Regions from separate parts of the Azospirillum sp. Marseille-Q6669 genome, predicted to be linked through region 1. Evidence: riboswitches for the same ligand, from Rfam matches in the RefSeq annotation. Region 1 holds a riboswitch; each other region holds the start of a gene.
The links. A riboswitch is a leader RNA that binds a small molecule or an ion and turns the genes downstream of it on or off. The one in region 1 is predicted to bind thiamine pyrophosphate.

Region 1 (4,345 bases):
TGGCCGCCCTGTCGCTGCTGCGGCGGGAGGTGTAAGGTCGCTTTCGTGGCAACAACGGCTGGCCGGAAACGCGCGCGATGTCGGACCTCAAGCTCAACCTCGGCTGCGGCGACACGCGGCTTGCCGGCTACGTCAACGTGGACAAGTACGGCACCTTCGGGCCGGACATCGTCGCCGACCTGGAGGTCGTGCCCTGGCCGTTCGAGGAGAGCAGCGTCGCCGACGTCCAACTCATCCACGCGCTGGAGCATATGGGCCAGACGACCGAGGGCTTCCTGAACATCATGAAGGAGCTGTACCGAGTCTGCCGCCACGGCGCGCGGATCACCATCAAGGTGCCGCACCCGCGCAGCGACGGCTATCTCGGCGATCCGACCCACGTCCGCCCCATTACGCCCAACGTGCTGAGCCTGTTCTCGATGGAGGAGAACCGGACATTCATCGAGCGAGGCTGGCCCAACACCCGCTTGGCGATGCATCTGAACGTCGATTTCCGCATGCTGTCGATCGTCTACGCCCCGACCCCGCGCTGGCACCACAAGCTGGCGTCCGGGGAGGTCACGAACCAGGAGGTGATGGAGGCAATGGAAAGCCAGAACAACGTCATCGACGAGATCGCCATGGTCCTGGAGGTGGTGAAGGGCGCCGCCTGAGCCCGACCGGCTTGACGGGCGGGGGCCGGTCCCTTAGCTTGCGAAGTGTTCCCTGGGGGGCCTCGCTAGGAGGCTGAGACTCCGCCGGTCCGGCGCTTTCATCCGGACAACGCGGTGACCCATCGAACCTGATCCGGGTCATACCGGCGTAGGGACGGGACTGAAGGGCGGCACGGCGTACCCCCATTCCATCCAGACACCGTTTGCTCCGGCAACAGTTTGTTGGCGCTGCAAAAGGTGTGTGCGGACGTGACCGAAGCCCGACTTGTCGAAGACCTGCTGGCCTTCATCGCCGCCGAAGAGGCGGACGAGGAGGCGTTCAACCGCATGGCGCTGGCCGTCTTCGCCCACCAGTTCGAGACCAACGCCCCCTACCGCCGCTTCGCCACCCAGCGGGCGCGCACCCTGCGCACGGTGAAGAGCTGGCGCGACGTGCCCGCCGTGCCGATCAGCGCCTTCAAGGACCTGACGCTGAGCGGACGCCCGCCGGAGGAGTGCCCGCACGTCTTCATGACCAGCGGCACCACCAAGGGCGTGCGGGGCAAGAGCCACCATCCGACGCTGGCGGTCTACGACCGCTCGATGACCGTCAATTTCCGCCGCCGCTTCATGGGCGAGTTTGACCGGCTGCGCATGGGAATCCTGTTCCCGACCGAGCAGGCGATGCCCAACTCCTCGCTCGCCCATTATCTGGCGCTGGCGAAGAGCGAGTTCGGGACGGATGAGAGCCGCTATTTCGTCTCCGACGCCGGGCTGGACGTGGACGGGGCGATCGAGGCGCTGTCCCGCGCCGAGGAAACCGGCGAACCCTACGCCCTGCTGGGGGCGAGCTTCAGCGTCGTGCATCTGATGGACGCGCTGGCCGAGCGGGGGCGGAGCTTCGCCCTGCCGGCGGGCAGCCGCATCCTCGACACCGGCGGCTTCAAGGGCCAGTCGCGGGAGATGGCGGCGGAGGAGTTCTACGGCCGCCTGTCCGCCACCTTCGGCGTGCCGCGCCGGCTGTGCATCAACATGTACGGCATGACGGAGCTGAGCACCCAGTTCTACGACGACGGCAACGAGACCTGCCCGTCGGTGAAGTCCGGCCCGCACTGGATACGCAGCCGGGTCATCAACCCGCTGACCGGGCAGGAGGTGCCGCGCGGCAGCGTCGGCGTGCTGGTCCATCACGATCTGGCCCATTTCAACTGCGCTTCCGCCATTCTGACCGAGGACGCGGGGGTGGAGGTGGACGGCGGTTTCCAGCTCCTCGGCCGGGCCGACGGGGCGGACGCCAAGGGCTGCTCCATGGCGGTCGAGGACTTCCTCAAAGCGGCGCGGGCCCCATGACCGTTGGCTTGATGGAGCGCGCCGGGCATCTGCCGGGGCTGTCCGCCGACGCGGTGGACTGGCGGACGCTGACCTTCCGGCGCGGCGCCGAGACGCTCGACGTGGCGGTGCCGGTGCTGACCGAGGCGCAGATCGCTGAATTGGCAACGCGGGTGCGGACGAACGCGCGGACTTACCTGAGAAGCCGCACGGTCGCGGAGATCGCCGCCGCCATCGACCGCGCCGTCGCCCGGCTGCTCGACCGCGACGACCCGTGGCGGCAAAAGGCGGAACGTCTGCTGCCGCTGGTCACCGGCTATGACGCCGAGATGGTCCGGCTGGGGCTGACCGGCTATCTGAAGACCTTCCGCGGGCCGGAGCTTCGGAAATTCATCGCCGAGGATTTCGCCAACCCGGCGGTGCTCGACGATTTCCAGCCCATGCCCAAGGGCGGCTTCGCCCGCGCCTTCGGGCCGGAGCAGCTGCTGCACGTCTGGGCGGGCAACGTGCCGGGCCTGCCGCTGTGGAGCCTGATTTCCGGCCTGCTGGTGAAGGCCGGCACGGTCGGCAAGCTGCCGAGCGCCGAGCCGCTGTTCGCCGGCTGGTTCGTGCAAATCCTGGCGGAGATCGACCCGGAGCTGGCCGACTGCATCGCCATCGTCTGGTGGAAGGGCGGCGACGAGGCGGCGGAGCGCGCGTGGCTGAGCCGCGCCGACACGGTGGTCGCCTATGGCGGCAACGACGCGCTGGCGGCCATCCGGGCGCGGGTGCCGATCACCACGCGCTTCCTCCCCTACGGCCACAAGATCAGCTTCGGCATGGTCGCCCGCTCCGCGCTCGACGCCGGGAAGGCGGGGGCGGTGGCGCGGCAGGCGGCCTACGACGTGGCGCGCTACGACCAGCAGGGCTGCTACTCACCCCAGACCTTTTTCGTGGAGCGCGGCGGGCGGGTGTCCCCGCGCGCGTTCGCCGCCTATCTGGCGCACGAGCTGGACGCGCTGGGCAGCAAGTTCCCGCGCCGCCCCCTGTCGATGGCCGAGGCGGGCGGCGTCGCGTCCTGGCGCAACGCGGAGGAGACGAAGGGCTTTGCCGACCCCAGCCGCGCCCTGCTGGGCGATCCGGCGGGAAGCTGGGCCATCGCCTACACCGACGCCGCGGACGGCCTGAGCCCTTGCGGGCTGAACCGCACGGTGACGGTGGTGGCGGTGGATCGGCTGGCCGACGCGGTGCCGGGGCTGGCGCCCTACCGCGCCTTCCTCCAGACCGTGGGCATCGCCGCGGCACCGGAGGAGCTGTTCGCGTTGGCCGGGGCGCTGGGGGCCGTGGGGGTGACGCGCCTCTGCGCGCTCGGCCGCATGACCGCGCCGGAAGCGGGCTGGCACCATGACGGGCGGTTCAACCTGCTGGACCTCGTCACCATGACCGAGATCGAAGGCTCGGCGGAACGGGCGGCGGACAGCTTCGCCCCCTACACGGATTGAGGCGCCCGGCCATGCCCTTCGTCAGCATCGAACAGGCCGGTTACGGCGTCCCGAGCGGCGGCACCATCCTGGACCGCATCGACTGGACCATCGGGGAGGGCGAATTCCACGCGCTGGTCGGGCGCAGCGGCTGCGGCAAGACGACTCTGCTGAAGCTGGTCGCCGGGCTGCTCGCCCCCTCGACCGGCAGCGTCCGCATCCAGGGGGAGCCGGTGCAGGGACCGGGGGCCCAGGTCGGTTTCGTCTTCCAGGCGCCGACGCTGCTGGAGTGGCGGACCGTGTTCGACAACCTGCTGCTTCCCGTCTCGTTGAAGCGCCGCCCGCAGCCGGCGGACCGCCGCAAGGCGGAGGAGCTGCTGGACCTCGTCGGCCTGTCCGGACTCGAAGGGCGCCTCCCCAGCCAACTGTCGGGCGGGCAGCAGAGCCGCGTCGCGCTGGCGCGCGCGCTGGTCACCGAGCCGCCGCTGCTCCTGCTCGACGAGCCCTTCGCCGCGCTCGACGCCATCACGCGGGAGGAGTTGCAGGACGACCTGCTGAAGCTCTGCGCCCGCCACCGCACCACCGTGCTGTTCGTCACCCACGACATCGCGGAGGCGGTCTATCTGGCCGATCGGGTGGCGGTGATGGAGGGCGGGCACCTGCGCCACGCCCTGCCGGTACCGCTGGCCCGCCCGCGCGGGCGCGACGTCCGCTACAGCCCGCGCTTCAACGCCCTGTGCCTGGAGCTGCGCCACGCCATGGACGGCAAGACCGACAGCGGCGTGGCGCTGGAGCGCGCATCGTGATGGTCCGCATCGCCTCCGCCCTGCTGCTCGTCCTGCTGCTGGCGGGGTGGGAGGTCTATTGCCGGGTGGCGGGGGTGTCGGCGCTGGTCGTGCCGCTGCCCTCGGCGGTGCTGCGCAC
Region 2 (4,345 bases), on a different contig from region 1:
CCGCTGCAATAGGCCCAATCGTCGCCGTGCAGGCCGAAGAACAGGGCCACCGGTTGCTTGCCGGAACGGTCGATGACCACGCGGAAGCGGTTGCCGGTGCAAGCGCCCGCCGCCTGCTTCTGGTAGGGCAGCTTGACGCTCTTGGACTTCAGGCAGGAATCGGCGGCCTTGGGCGGGTTGGCCGAGGCGTCGATGCGCTTGCCGTTCAGCACCATGTAATAGTTGGTGGCCTGCCCGCCCTTCACCTCGGCTTTCACCTCGATCTTGCCGAATCGGGACTTGTAGAGGCCGGCGTCGGTTTCGCCGTCCGGCGCGCCGGGGGCGATGGCGCGGAAGGAGACGGCGCCGCAGGCCGGCGGCTCTTTCTTCTGGGCGAAGGCCGGCTGGGCCAGAGCGACGGTGGCGGCGCCCGCAATCAGCGCGGCACCGAAAAGACGCGACAGCGGCATGCGAATCTCCTGGATCGGATGGAAAAAGGTGGGACGGGTCAGGCGGGGGCTTGGCAGAACAGGGTCTGCTGCATGATGGCGCAGTCCTTCTCCACCCCGCCGTCCAGCATCGAAATCTCGACGCTGGTGACGGTCAGGGTGCGGCCCGGCTTCAACACGCGGGCGCGGGCGATCATCACCTCGCCCTTGGCCGGCGCCATCAGATTGACCTTGAACTCCACCGCCAAGACCTCGCTGCCCGCCGGCATCAGCGTGTAGCCGGCGTAGCCCCCGGCGTTGTCGGCCAGCGTGCTGACCATGCCCGCGTGGAAGAAGCCGTGCTGCTGCGTCAGGTCGGCGCGGAACGGCAGGCGCATCTCGCAAAAGCCGGGCTCCAGCCGCGTCAGCTCGATCCCCAGCGTCTTGCAGATCGGCTGGCGTTCGAAGCTGGCGCGGCAGCGCGCCTCCCAGTCCGGATCGCGCGGTTCGAAGGTCTTGAGCACGTCTCGGGTCTCTCTGATTGTGTTCGGGGGGTCGAAATCGGACGGCCCTTACCCTGCGCCACCCTTACGTTCCGATCAAGCCGAGCTGCGGGCTCGACGCTTCCGCGAAGGCGCGTTTCGGCATGCGCCCGGCCAGACGGGCCGCCCGCCCCGCCGCCACCGCGTCGCGCATCGCCGCCGCCATGCGCACCGGGTCGCGCGCCTTCGACACCGCGGTGTTCAGCAGGACGGCGGCGCAGCCCAGTTCCATCGCCAGGGCGGCGTCCGACGCCGTGCCGATTCCGGCGTCCAGAACCACCGGCACCGGGCTGCGCGCGCAGATCGTCTCGATGGCGTGCGGGTTGCGGATGCCCAGCCCCGAGCCGATGAAGGCGCCCAGCGGCATCACCGCCGCAGCACCCAGGTCGGCGAGCTTGCGGCAGGTCACCGGATCGTCGTTGCAGTAGGGCAGAACGGTGAAGCCGTCGGCCACCAGTTCCTCGGTCGCGCGCAGCAGCTCCTCGACGTCGGGGTAGAGCAGCTCGCGGTCGCCGATGACCTCCAGCTTGATCCAGTCCACGCCCAGCGCCTCGCGGGCGAGCTGGGCGGTCAGCACCGCCTCCTTGGCGGTCAAACAGCCGGCGGTGTTGGGCAGCAGCCCGGCGCGATCGCCGATGACGTCGACGAGGCTCTCCGAATAGCCGTCCAGGCTGATGCGCCGGATGGCCAGCGTGACCAGGTCGCTGCCGCTGGCCTCCAGCGCATCCAGCATCACCTGCTGGTTCGGGTAGCCGGCGGTGCCGAGAAACAGGCGCGAGCGGAACTCACGGCCCGCTATGGTGAGCGTGTCGTTCATGGGTGTGTCCTCATTGACCGATACTCCCTCTCCCGCCCCGGGAGAGGGAAGGGGCCCGCGCGGAGCGTGGGAAGGGTGAGGGTGCCGCCAAGAATCAGCGCCACAATCCTCGTGCGACCCTCACCCGCCCGCTGACGCGGGCACCCTCTCCCGAGGCGGGAGAGGGAAATGCCGTTGGTTGGAACTGCTGCCCTTTACCCGCCCTGCACGGGGCGGATGATCTCCAAGGCGTCGCCCGCGCACAGGGGCGTCTCGTCCCAGCGGCGGGACGGCAGAACGGCGCCGTTAAGGGCGACCGCGACCCCGTGGGTGCCCGCGGCGATTCCCCGCCCGGCCAGCAGGGCGGCGACGGTGGGGGCGGCGAGGTCCTCCTCCCGCCCGTTCACGCGGATGCGGGCGCTCATGCCGCGGCCCCCTTCGGCTGGGCGAAACGGTCGAGCGCGAAGGGGCGGATCACCGGATCGGCCTCTCCGGTCAGGACCAGCCGCGCCACCGAGTCCGCGGTGACCGGGGTCAGCAGGATGCCGTTGCGGTGGTGCCCGGTGGCGTAGACCAGACCCTCCACCTCCGAGAGGCCGAGGATCGGGGCGTCGTCGCGGGTGCCGGGGCGGAAGCCGGCCCACGCCTCCTCGATGGGCAGCTCGGCGATGCCCGGCAGGGCGCGCCACGCCCCTTCCAGCAGGGCGAACTGGCCCCCGGCGGTCAGCCGGTCGTCGAATCCGCGCTCCTCCGTCGTGGCGCCGACGAGCAGCCGCCCGTCCAGCCGCGGGATCAGGTAGGTGCCGGGGGTCCACACCACATGGCGCAGCAGCGGCAGGCGGGGGTCCATGCGCAAACAGAGCATCTGGCCCTTCACCGGACGCACCGGCGGACGCACCGCCGGGGACAGGCCGTCGATCCAACCCGACCACGCCCCGGCGGCCAGAACCACCCGGTCGGCCTCGAAAAGCCGGTTGCCAACCTGGACGCCGACGGCGCGGCCGCCGCGGATCTCGATGCGGGACACCTCGGCGTACTCGTGCACCACGGCGCCGGCCCGCAGGGCGGCGGCGTGCAGGGCGGTGGCAACCTTGCGGTTGTCGACTTGATGGTCGCCGGCGCAGAACAGCGCGCCGGCCACGCCCGGCTGGAGATAGGGTTCGCGCCGACGCACCTCCGCCCCGCTCAGCCATTCCACGGGCAGGCCGAGCTTGGTCTGGAAGTCGTGCAGGAACCGCACCTTGGCGGCGTCGTCGGCGTTCAGCGCGATGACCATCGTGCCTTCGCCGCGCAGGTCCACCGCCATGCCGGAGGCGGCCTCCAACTCCGCCGCGAAGGCGGGCCACAGGTCCTGGGAGGCGCGGGTCAGCGGCAGAAGGCTCTCTTCGCCGGGTTCGGTCTCCACGCAGGCGGCGAGCATCCCGCCCGCGGCGTGGCTGGCGCCCCGGCCGGCAGCGCCACGGTCGAAGACCTCAACCCGGCAGCCGGCGACGGCCAGCCTCCAGGCGATGGAGAGGCCGACCACCCCGGCGCCGATCACGGCGACGGTGGGTTTCGCGGAATCAGAATGAAATAAGGGCGCGGATACCATGCGGCGGCTCCCTTCGCTGGCATTATCCAGACAGGTTCGATGGGTGTGATCTCAGCCGCGCGGGCTCATCCCGCACGGCACCCCAGCCAATGCCCGGATCATCCGGAAGAGGGCCGCCTTTGGCAAGCCCCTTTTCGTTGGTCACAACAACAAAAGCGACGCCAGCCCCAAGAAGGACAGGAACCCGATGACGTCGGTCATGGTGGTCAGGAAGACCGAACTCGCCACCGCCGGATCGACGCCCAGCCGGTCCAGTCCGATGGGAATCAGCACCCCGCACAGGCCGGCGACGAACAGGTTGATGACCATGGCACAGCCGATGACCAAGCCGATCATCGGCTCGAACCACGTCGCGGCGATGGCCCCGACCAGCGTGGCGAAGACGGCGCCGTTGAGCAGCCCAACGAGCACCTCCTTACCCACCACGCGGGGGGCGTTGGAGGACGACAGCTCGCGTGTCGCCAGGGCGCGCACCGCCACGGTCAGGGTCTGGGTCCCGGCGTTGCCGCCCATTGAGGCGGTGATCGGCATCAGCACGGCCAGCGCCACGATCTGTTCGATGGTCGCCTCGAACAGCGAGATGACGCCCGCCGCCGCGAAGGCGGTAAACAGATTCACGCCCAGCCAGGAAATGCGCGAGCGCGAGGTTTCCAGAACCGAGCGGTAGATGGAGGTGTCGCCGACGCCGCCCAGCTTGCCGATGTCGTCCTCGGCCTCCTCGTCGATGATGTGGACCACGTCGTCGACGGTGATGACGCCGATCAGCCGCCCACCGGCGTCCACCACGGGGGCGGAGACCAGGGCGTATTGGCGGAACAGGTTCGCCACCTCCTCCTGGTCCATGGTGGCGGGGATGGTGTCCACCTCCTCCGTCACCAGATCGGCGATGCGGACCGACCGCTTCTGGCGCAGCAGGCGCGACAGCGGCACCGCACCGACCACCCGGTGCATCGGATCGACGACGAAGATGTCGTAGAAGTCCTCCGGCAGCTCGTCGGTGGCGGCGCGG
Region 3 (4,345 bases), on a different contig from region 1:
CTGCACGTCGTGCTTCCACGCGATCTTGGTCAGCTCGCCCAACGTCTCCAGCTCGGCGAACTGGGCAGCGTCGTTGGCGTCGGCGATGGAGCCGGGGCGCAGACCGTCACCCAGCGAGAAGGCGACGTCGTACGCCTTCATGATCTCGCAGATCTCCTCGAACCGCTCGTAGAGGAAGCTCTCGCGGTGATGCGACAGGCACCATTTCGCCATGATCGAGCCGCCGCGCGACACGATGCCGGTGGTGCGCTTCGCGGTCAGCGGGATGTGCGCCAGACGGATGCCGGCGTGGATGGTGAAATAGTCCACCCCCTGCTCCGCCTGCTCGATCAGCGTGTCGCGGAAGATCTCCCAGGTCAGGTCCTCGGCCTTGCCGCCGACCTTCTCCAGCGCCTGATAGATCGGCACGGTGCCGATGGGAACCGGGCTGTTGCGCAGAATCCATTCGCGGGTGGTGTGGATGTTGCGGCCGGTGGACAGGTCCATGACGGTGTCGGCGCCCCAGCGGATCGACCAGACCATCTTGTCGACCTCCTCCCCCACCGAGGACGCGACGGCGGAGTTGCCGATGTTCGCGTTGATCTTGGTGAGGAAGTTGCGGCCGATGATCATCGGCTCCGATTCGGGGTGGTTGATGTTGGATGGGATGATCGCCCGCCCGCGCGCCACCTCGTCGCGGACGAACTCCGGCGTCACATGGTCGGGGATGGAGGCGCCGAAGTCGTCGCCGTCCCGCGCCGCCGCCTCGGCCAGCCGTTGCCGGCCCAGATTCTCGCGAACGGCGATGTATTCCATCTCCGGCGTGACGATGCCGGCGCGGGCGTAGGCCATCTGCGTGACCGTCCGGCCCGGCTTGCCGCGCAACGGACGGCGTCCGGCGCGGTCGAAGACGGGCACGGCGCGCGCCTCCCCGACGCGCAGCCCGTCGTCCTCCGGACGGACCTCGCGGCCCTCATAGGCCTCGACGTCGCCGCGGGCCTCGATCCAGGAGCGGCGCAGCTCCGCCAGGCCGCGGCGGATGTCGGTCTGTACGGCCGGATCGCTGTAGGGGCCGGAGGTGTCGTAGACGCGCACCGGCGGCTCGCCGCCGCCGACATGGATGTCGCGCATCGCCACGCGCAGGTCGGGGAAACGCTCCCCGGCCACATGGACCTTGCTGGAGGACGGCAGCGGACCGGTCGTCACCGAAAAATGGTCGGACGGCGCGGCCTTTTGGGAAGCGGGGGGAAGAGAGTCGGGCATCTGCTGTGGATCTCCATCGCACATAGGATCGTTGGAGACCCGGGTGTGACGGAGCGGCAGAACGGACGACCGGAGCGGTCCCCAGGAAGGGGTGCGCGATGGGGATGCGCGTGACCGTGGCCCGTTTGTTCCTGTCCCTACGCCGGTACGACCCGGATCAGGTTCAAAGGGTTCGGCGCCTTACGGCATCATCTCAGCCCCGTGCTATGGGGCTCCCCTTGGAACGTCGCCATGCTGAACCATCCGCCCCACCCACGTCAACGCGATTCCGGGCGCGATTCACAGCGAAGCCATCCCCATCAATGCACGTGGCGCGATTCTGGTATCCATTATCTGGTATACAAAATCCTATTGCGCAGCCTGAGCCGGGTCGCTATGCTGCATCACAACAACAAAAAGCAACGCCCCCTCCCGAGTGCCCGGAGCCCGTCCCATGCTCGAATCCCAACTGATCGCCTTCGTCGCCCTGGCCGGCCTGATGGGCCACGGCCTGACCCTGCTGATGCGGGAGGAGGACGAGTGGACTTCCGATCCCCAGGACGAGCAGCCGGACGGCCTTTGGTCGTCGGACCGCTTCAACCAGTCCGGCGAGGGGCACAACCGCCCTTTCTTCCTGGAGTAAAAAAGAAGGCCGCCGCGCGGGGTGCGCGCGGCGGCCATCGTCCAAGATAAAGTCACCCGTGGTGCGAAACCGTGGGGCCTTCGCGGACCGATCAGTGGCCGGGCTGCACCGCCAGCCCACCAGGACCCTGCTGGGCGGCGAGTTCGGCGTTTCGGGCATGGTGCTTGCGCAACATGGGCCGCAGGACCGCGATGGCGCAGAAGGCCGCGATGAGGTCCATGGTGGCGCAGATGTAGAGAACGGTCGCCCAGGTGCCGGTGGCCTCCATCAGCAGGTTGCCCAGCGGGACCAGGAGAGCCGCCACACCCTTGGCGCAGTACAGCACACCGTAGATCTTCGCCGCATGCTTGGTGCCGAAGGTGTCCGCGGAGGTGGCGCTGAACAGGCTGTACACTTCGCCCCAGGCCAGGAACACCAGACCCGACAGGATCAGGAACATGATCGGGTCGTGACCGAAGCGGCTGAGCATCAGGATGCCGAGTCCTTCGAAGGTGAAGGCGATGAACATCGTCGCTTCACGGCCGATGTGGTCGGAGACGAAGCCGAACAGCGGACGGGAGATGCCGTTCATCACGCGGTCGAGCATCAGCGCGAAGGGCAGAGCCGCCATGGTGATGCCGAACAGGCTGATCGGGGCTTCCTTCACGCCCAGATCGTGGGCGATCACGCCGAGCTGGGCCACCGCCATCAGACCGCCCGACACGGTGCAGATGAACATGAGCATCATGACCCAGAAGACCGGCGTCTGCAGCGCTTCCTTGAGCGTGTAGTCACGGCGGGACTGCAGGACCTTGGTCGAGGCCTTGACCTGATCCTTCTGCGGGGCGCGCAGGAAGTAGGCGGCGATGAGGATGATCGTGCCCTGCAGCAGGCCGAACCAGAAGAAGGTCGCCTGGTAGCCCGAGGAGTGGATCATGTTGGCGATCGGCAGGATGGTCACGGCCGAGCCGGCACCGTAGCCGCCCGCGGTCAGGCCGACGGCGAGGCCGCGCTTGTCCGGGAACCACTTGAGGGCGCTGTTGACGCAGGTGGCGTAGACGCAGCCGACGCCGATGCCGCCGATGGCCGAGCCGACATAGAGCATGCCGAGCGAGCCGGCGTAGCTGTCGACGATCCAGGAGAGGCCGGTCATCACGCCGCCGAAGGCGACGATGGCGCGGGGGCCGTAACGGTCGATGAAGTAGCCTTCGATGGGGGTCAGCCAGGTCTGGACGACGACGAAGACGGTGAAGGCGGTCTGGATCGAGGCGCGGGTCCAGCCATGGGTGGCCTGGATTTCCGGCACGAACAGCGTCCAGGCATACTGGATGTTGGCCGCGGCCACCATACAGACGATGCCGACGACGATCTGCATCCAACGCGCGCCTTCGGAAATGGGCGCCTGCGAGCCGCCGGAACTGTTAAAAGCTGGCCTCTGGGATTCTGTCGATCCAACCATCATTCCCTCCCGTGGGATTGCGACGCTTTGATACCGGGCATGAGGGTCCCCTTGGGCGGGCGAGGCGGTGTCCGAGCGAGCGTCCGCATCGCCGCGTCATGGGCGGCCTTGTTCCGTGCCGATGTGAGTCATGGTTCATTGGTGTGCTGGAGAGCCGGTCACGCTGTCCCTGCGTTCGTGGCGCTCCAGATACGGCATATGGTATGCCAGAGACACGATTGTTGGCAACACGAACTTTTGACGTGCTGCGCTTTTCATCCGAAAATTTTCCGGGCTTCCGAAAACCGGACGGCCGGAAGGGTCAGCCCCAGCCTGCGGGCGGGCCTCCGTGGCGTTCTCACGATTGGATGAGCGAGGCGCCGATCGTCGTCTTCAGACGGTCGCGGACGCGGCGCGGGACGAGGCCGTGACCACAAGCGCCGCGATGGCCGCCGCCAGCGGCACGAAGGACACCCAGAGCACCGAATCCCAGCCGAACGCCGCCAGCAGCCCGCCGGACGCGAAGGACCCCAGGGCCATCGTGCCGAACACGATGAAGTCGTTGAGCGACTGCACCTGCGTCTTCTCCTCCGGGCGGTGGCACTCCAGAACGAGCGCGGAGGCCCCGAGGAAGCCGAAGTTCCAGCCGACCCCCAGCAGGATCAGGCTGACCCAGAAATGCGCCACATCGATGCCCCCCAGCCCGACCGCTGCGGAAGCGGCGATCAGGCCCAGGCCGGCGAACACGATCCGGGATGCGCCGAACCGCTCGACCAGACGTCCGGTGACGAAGCTCGGGGCGTACATGGCGATCACATGCCATTGCAGGCCGAGGTTGGACACCTCCTGCGACAGGCCGCACAGCCGCATCGCCAGCGGGGCCGCCGTCATGATGAAGTTCATCAGCAGATAGGAGACGACCCCGCACAGCACGGCGGTGACGAATCGCGGCTGGCGCGCGATGACGCCGAGCGGCCGTCCCCCGGCGGCTTCCGCCGCAGTCGGCATCGGCAGCCGCACGCCGACCAGAACCAGCGCGGACACCGCCGCCACGGCGGCCTGGG
Region 4 (4,345 bases), on a different contig from region 1:
GATAACCCGGCAGATGCGGCGCCAGCGCCACGCCGAGCAGCCCGCCGGCCATCACTAGATCGCCCTGCGCGAAATTCACCGCCGCGGTGGCGTTCAGCACCAGCACGAAGCCCAGCGCGACCAGCGCGTAGGCCGCACCCAGGGCGAGGCCGTTGACGAGAAGCTGCAGGGTGATCAAGGCCCGCTCACTTCACCATGCCGGACACCACGCCGGTCAGGTTGTCGTAGCGCTTGGCGATCGCCGGCACGCGCGAGGCGCCGTCGTAGCAGACGATCACGGCGGAATGCGCCATGTTGCCCTTGCCGTCTGACCGGTAGGTCATGGCGAGTCCCTGGTGGGTACCGGCGGACAGGGCCTTGCGCACCGCTTCCGCGCTGTCAGCACCGCCCTGCACCGCCGCCAGCACCATGCGGATGCCATCATATTGGCCGAGCGCGAAGGCATCCGGCTCCGCGTTGAAGGCGGCGCGGTAGGCGGTGGTGAAGGCCTCCACCTCCGGGCTGCCGCCGGAGATCGGCGAGGCCGCCGTCTCGGCGCAAACGCCCTTCAACTCGGCCGGTTCCAGAAGCGCCGCGGTGCTCGGCTGGTGCATGGCGGAGCCGGCGACGATCGGCACCGCCACCCCGTTGGCCGCCGCCTGCCGGATGAACAGGGCGGTCGGGCCGGAATGGAGGTGCAGCACCAGCACGTCGGGCTTGGCGGCCAGCGCCTTAGTCAGGACCGGCAGCAGATCCTTGGCGGCGGGGTCCACCCCCTCCTCGAACACCGGCTCGACGCCGAGCTTCTTGAAAGCCTGCTCCAGATGGGCCTTGCCGCTCTGTCCGTAGGCGGTCGTCTGATAGATCACCGCCGGGCGCTTCCTGCCCAGCTCCTCCGTCACGTAGCGGGCGTGGGCCTCCTTGGTCACGGCGTCGCCGGGGAAGAAGCGGAAGACCCAGGGGTTGCCCTGCTCGGTGATGCTCGCCGTGCCCGACACGGTGACCAGCGGAATGCCGTAATCCTGGGCCAGCGGCAGCATCGCCAGCATCTGCGTGCCCAGCATGCTGGCCGCCACCGCCGTGACCTTGCCGCCCGCCGCGCGCTCCAACGCCGTGACCGCGGCCTCCGGCGAGGTGCCGGTGTCGATCACCTCCGACCGCACCGCCACTCCCGCGGGCGCGTCCTTCAGCGCCAGGACGGCGCCGTTGCGCTGGCTCGTGCCTTCCAGCGACAGGAAGCCGGTCAGCGGCACCAGCACAGGGACCGAGGCCTCGCCCGCCAGCACCGTCCCCGACAGGAGCGACGCCGAGACGGCGGTTGCCGAGAGAATGGAAAGGAAGCGCCGCATGGATGTGTCTCCTCCTGCCCGGCGAAGAACCGCGCGAGGACGAGGAGGCCAGGGGTATAGCGGCGGCACAGCCTCGAACGCTTGGCTCCCTTCGCTGGCATGACCCAGATCAGGTTCGATGGGTGTGGTCTCAGCCCGCCTTGCGGCAGGCACCCCAGCCGTTCGTGTGCACAGTGTGAGCCCGGCGCCCGGCTGTCAAGCGGCAGCCCGGCGCCTTTTCACAATTTGGCAACGGAACAGACACCGGAGAGTCGCGTTTCCCGTGGTTCCTTCCACCGCCCCCGGCCCGCGCCGGACCGTCGCCCCAACCGGAAAGTCGCCACGAAGCATGCGGCCCATCCCGTCGCACAGCACCGTCACCTTGCACCCCTTCGCCACGGCACAGGGCGGATACGGGCTGCGCGCCATCCTGTCGGGGCGGGTCGACCACGCGGCCCTGCCCGGCCTGACGCCCCTGCTCCGCCGCGTTGCGGACGCACAGGCCCTGACGCTGCGCGTCGATCTGGGACGGGTGGAGTTCCTCGATTCCTGCGGCATCGGCATTCTGCTGGCGCTCCGCAATGCGGTGCTCGACCGCGGCGGCGCCATCGCCTTCGAGAATCATCCGCCGCGCATCCGGCGCGTGCTGGAACGCAGCCGGATCATCGCGCTGACCGCCCCGCCGCTTTCCCCGGATGATTGCTTGGCTCTTCCCGCCGCCGCCTGACCCGTCAGTCGCTGCGGCGCAGCGTTTCCCGATAGAGGATGTAGAGCCCGCTGGCGATGATGATCCCCGCCCCGGCCAGCACGGTGGGGGTCGGCACGTCGCCGAAGACCAGGAAACCAAGCAGGGTCGCCCAGATCATCCCCGTATACTCGAAGGGCGCCACCACCGCGGCGCGACCCAGGCGGAAGGCCTGGGTCATCAGCACCTGCGCCGCCCCGCCCAGTGTGCCGACCAGAAGCATCAGCCCGAGGTCGAACCCGCCCGGCTGCACCCAGTCAGGGATCGCCGCCACACCGCTCACCACCGTGGTGGTCAGCAGCAGATAGACGACGATGGCCGTGTTGCTCTCCGTCCGCGACAGGCCGCGCACCGCGATCATCGCCAGCGCGTAGAAGAAGGCCGCGGCCACGCCGACAAAAATCGGCAGGAGCGGCGCATCGGCCTCCGGGCGGGCCATCACCACCACGCCGCCGAACCCGACCAGCACCGCCGCCCAGCGCCGCCAGCCCACCGGCTCGCCGAGCAGCGGCATCGACAGCGCCGTGATGAACAGCGGCCCGGCGAAGCTCAGCACATAGACTTCGGCCAGCGGCAGATGCTTGAAGGCGTAGAAGAAACAGCCCATCGACAGCAGCCCGGCCAGCGAGCGGAAGACATGGGCGACCGGGCGCCGCGTGCGCATCCCGCCCCAGCCGCCGCGCGCCACCGAAATGCCGCCGACCAGCACCACCGCCACCACCGACCGCGCGAACATGAGCTGCGCCACCGGGTAGCCGCTGCTCAAGTATTTGATGAGCGTGTCCATGCCCGCGAACAGGAAGATGGCCAGCAGGAAGCAGCCGATGGCGTGGCGTGTGTCGTCACTGGCGGCGGCGGGAAGAGCGGCGGCTTGGGTCATGATTGCACAGTATCTGAGCAACCATGATGCTGCCCAATGCCGCAACCGCAGGTCTGGCCCGCGCGGCGCCGCCCGGAGGGGTGCCGGCGTTTCACGCTTCGTGAATCGACGTTCGGGCGTTTGGCGAAGCGAACCCGGCCTTTCGCGGATCGGCGCTGGCCCCGGCCGATGCGGTGGACAGTCTGGCGGGCGTCACCACCGCAAAGGTCCGCCATGCTCCTGTCCAAGCCGATCTCCCAATCGATCCGCGTCCTCGTCGGCTTCTCGCCCTGGATCGTCTTCGGCGCTCTGCAGCCGACGGGCCATGCGGCGGCCGCGCTGGCGGCGCTGCTGCTCAGCCTGACGCTCTGCGCCTATGATTGGCGTGCCGGATCGCCGAAGGCGCCGGAACTGGTCGCCGCCGTCTTCTTCGCCGTGCTGCTCCTCATCGGACCGCTGGAGCGTATGGGGATGACCGTCCATCTCGCCCTCGCCGGCATGGCCTTCGCCTCGCTCGCGCTGGGCCGTCCCTTCACCCTGCCCTACGCCCGTGAGACGACACCGCCCGGCCTGTGGCACCTGCCGCAGTTCGTCGCCGTCAACAAGGCGGTCACCGCGCTGTGGGGCGTGGGCTTCCTGGCCGGCGCCGCCGGCTTCGCCGTCGCGACGGAGGTCGGCGTCGTCACCTCCGCCCTCGCCACGTTGGCCGGCATTCTGGGGAATCGCCACTTGCCGGACTGGCTGGTCAACCGGGCCGTCGCCCGCCGTCTGGCCGAACGGGAGCCTCACCCCTGGCCCGCGCCCGCCGTCCTCGGACAAAAGGACGGTGTCGTCGTTGTCGGCGCCGGCATCGGCGGGCTGACCGCGGCGGCCCTGCTGGCGGAGGCCGGGGTTCGCGTCACCGTCCTGGAGGCGCACGACCGCCCGGGCGGCTATTGCTCCTCCTGGGACCGCAAAGTGCATCTGCGCGACGGGACAGTGGGGCGTTTCACCTTTGACGCCGGGGTGCACGACATCAGTGGCACCCGCCCGGATGGCCCGGTCGGGCATCTGCTGCGCACGGTAGGCGTGGCGGACCGCGTGTGCTGGCACCCAGTAACCCGCGGCGTCGTCCGGGACGGCGCCCTTCAGCCGCTGCCCGGCGACGCTGCGGGGCTGGCCGCCCTGATCGCGCGGGAGCATCCCGGCAGCGCCGCCGGAGCCGCCGCCTTTCTGGAGGAGATGCGCGGGGTGTACCGCGACCTCTACCGCGGCTGCGCCGAAACCGGCCTGCCCCACATCCCGCGCGACGTCGCGGCGATGCGCGCCTACCCGCTCGAGTGCCCGCAGGCCTTCCACTGGCAGGACCGCGGCTTTCTGGAGATGCTGGAGCATTACGTGCCCGACGCCGGAGCCCGCGCCCTGCTGTCCAGCCTGACCGGCTACCTGTCGGAC

Region 2: linked by a shared signal. The riboswitch ahead of thiO (glycine oxidase ThiO) and the one ahead of ACWPXE_RS07390 (LuxE/PaaK family acyltransferase) in region 1 are both predicted to bind thiamine pyrophosphate.
Region 3: linked by a shared signal. The riboswitch ahead of thiC (phosphomethylpyrimidine synthase ThiC) and the one ahead of ACWPXE_RS07390 (LuxE/PaaK family acyltransferase) in region 1 are both predicted to bind thiamine pyrophosphate.
Region 4: linked by a shared signal. The riboswitch ahead of ACWPXE_RS12120 (ABC transporter substrate-binding protein) and the one ahead of ACWPXE_RS07390 (LuxE/PaaK family acyltransferase) in region 1 are both predicted to bind thiamine pyrophosphate.

What each region holds. Positions count from the first base shown of each region.
Region 1 covers NZ_CBCOOP010000001.1:1,668,520-1,672,864, reverse strand. Annotated here, with positions in the region: gene ACWPXE_RS07400 (acetylornithine deacetylase/succinyl-diaminopimelate desuccinylase family protein) at 1-35, shown strand, start outside; gene ACWPXE_RS07395 (class I SAM-dependent methyltransferase) at 78-653, shown strand; TPP riboswitch at 697-826, shown strand; gene ACWPXE_RS07390 (LuxE/PaaK family acyltransferase) at 903-1,982, shown strand; gene ACWPXE_RS07385 (acyl-CoA reductase) at 1,979-3,442, shown strand; gene ACWPXE_RS07380 (ABC transporter ATP-binding protein) at 3,454-4,227, shown strand; gene ACWPXE_RS07375 (ABC transporter permease) at 4,227-4,345, shown strand, end outside.
Region 2 covers NZ_CBCOOP010000006.1:612,443-616,787, reverse strand. Annotated here, with positions in the region: gene ACWPXE_RS31415 (hypothetical protein) at 1-449, opposite strand, end outside; gene ACWPXE_RS31410 (PaaI family thioesterase) at 488-931, opposite strand; gene thiG (thiazole synthase) at 996-1,766, opposite strand; gene thiS (sulfur carrier protein ThiS) at 1,961-2,170, opposite strand; gene thiO (glycine oxidase ThiO) at 2,167-3,336, opposite strand; TPP riboswitch at 3,328-3,431, opposite strand; gene mgtE (magnesium transporter) at 3,478-4,345, opposite strand, start outside.
Region 3 covers NZ_CBCOOP010000002.1:494,336-498,680, reverse strand. Annotated here, with positions in the region: gene thiC (phosphomethylpyrimidine synthase ThiC) at 1-1,242, opposite strand, end outside; TPP riboswitch at 1,359-1,471, opposite strand; gene ACWPXE_RS13575 (hypothetical protein) at 1,676-1,864, shown strand; gene oxlT (oxalate/formate MFS antiporter) at 1,956-3,218, opposite strand; gene ACWPXE_RS13565 (MFS transporter) at 3,675-4,345, opposite strand, start outside.
Region 4 covers NZ_CBCOOP010000002.1:190,470-194,814, reverse strand. Annotated here, with positions in the region: gene ACWPXE_RS12125 (branched-chain amino acid ABC transporter permease) at 1-178, opposite strand, end outside; gene ACWPXE_RS12120 (ABC transporter substrate-binding protein) at 186-1,328, opposite strand; TPP riboswitch at 1,398-1,495, opposite strand; gene ACWPXE_RS12115 (STAS domain-containing protein) at 1,657-2,034, shown strand; gene ACWPXE_RS12110 (DMT family transporter) at 2,039-2,932, opposite strand; gene ACWPXE_RS12105 (FAD-dependent oxidoreductase) at 3,146-4,345, shown strand, end outside.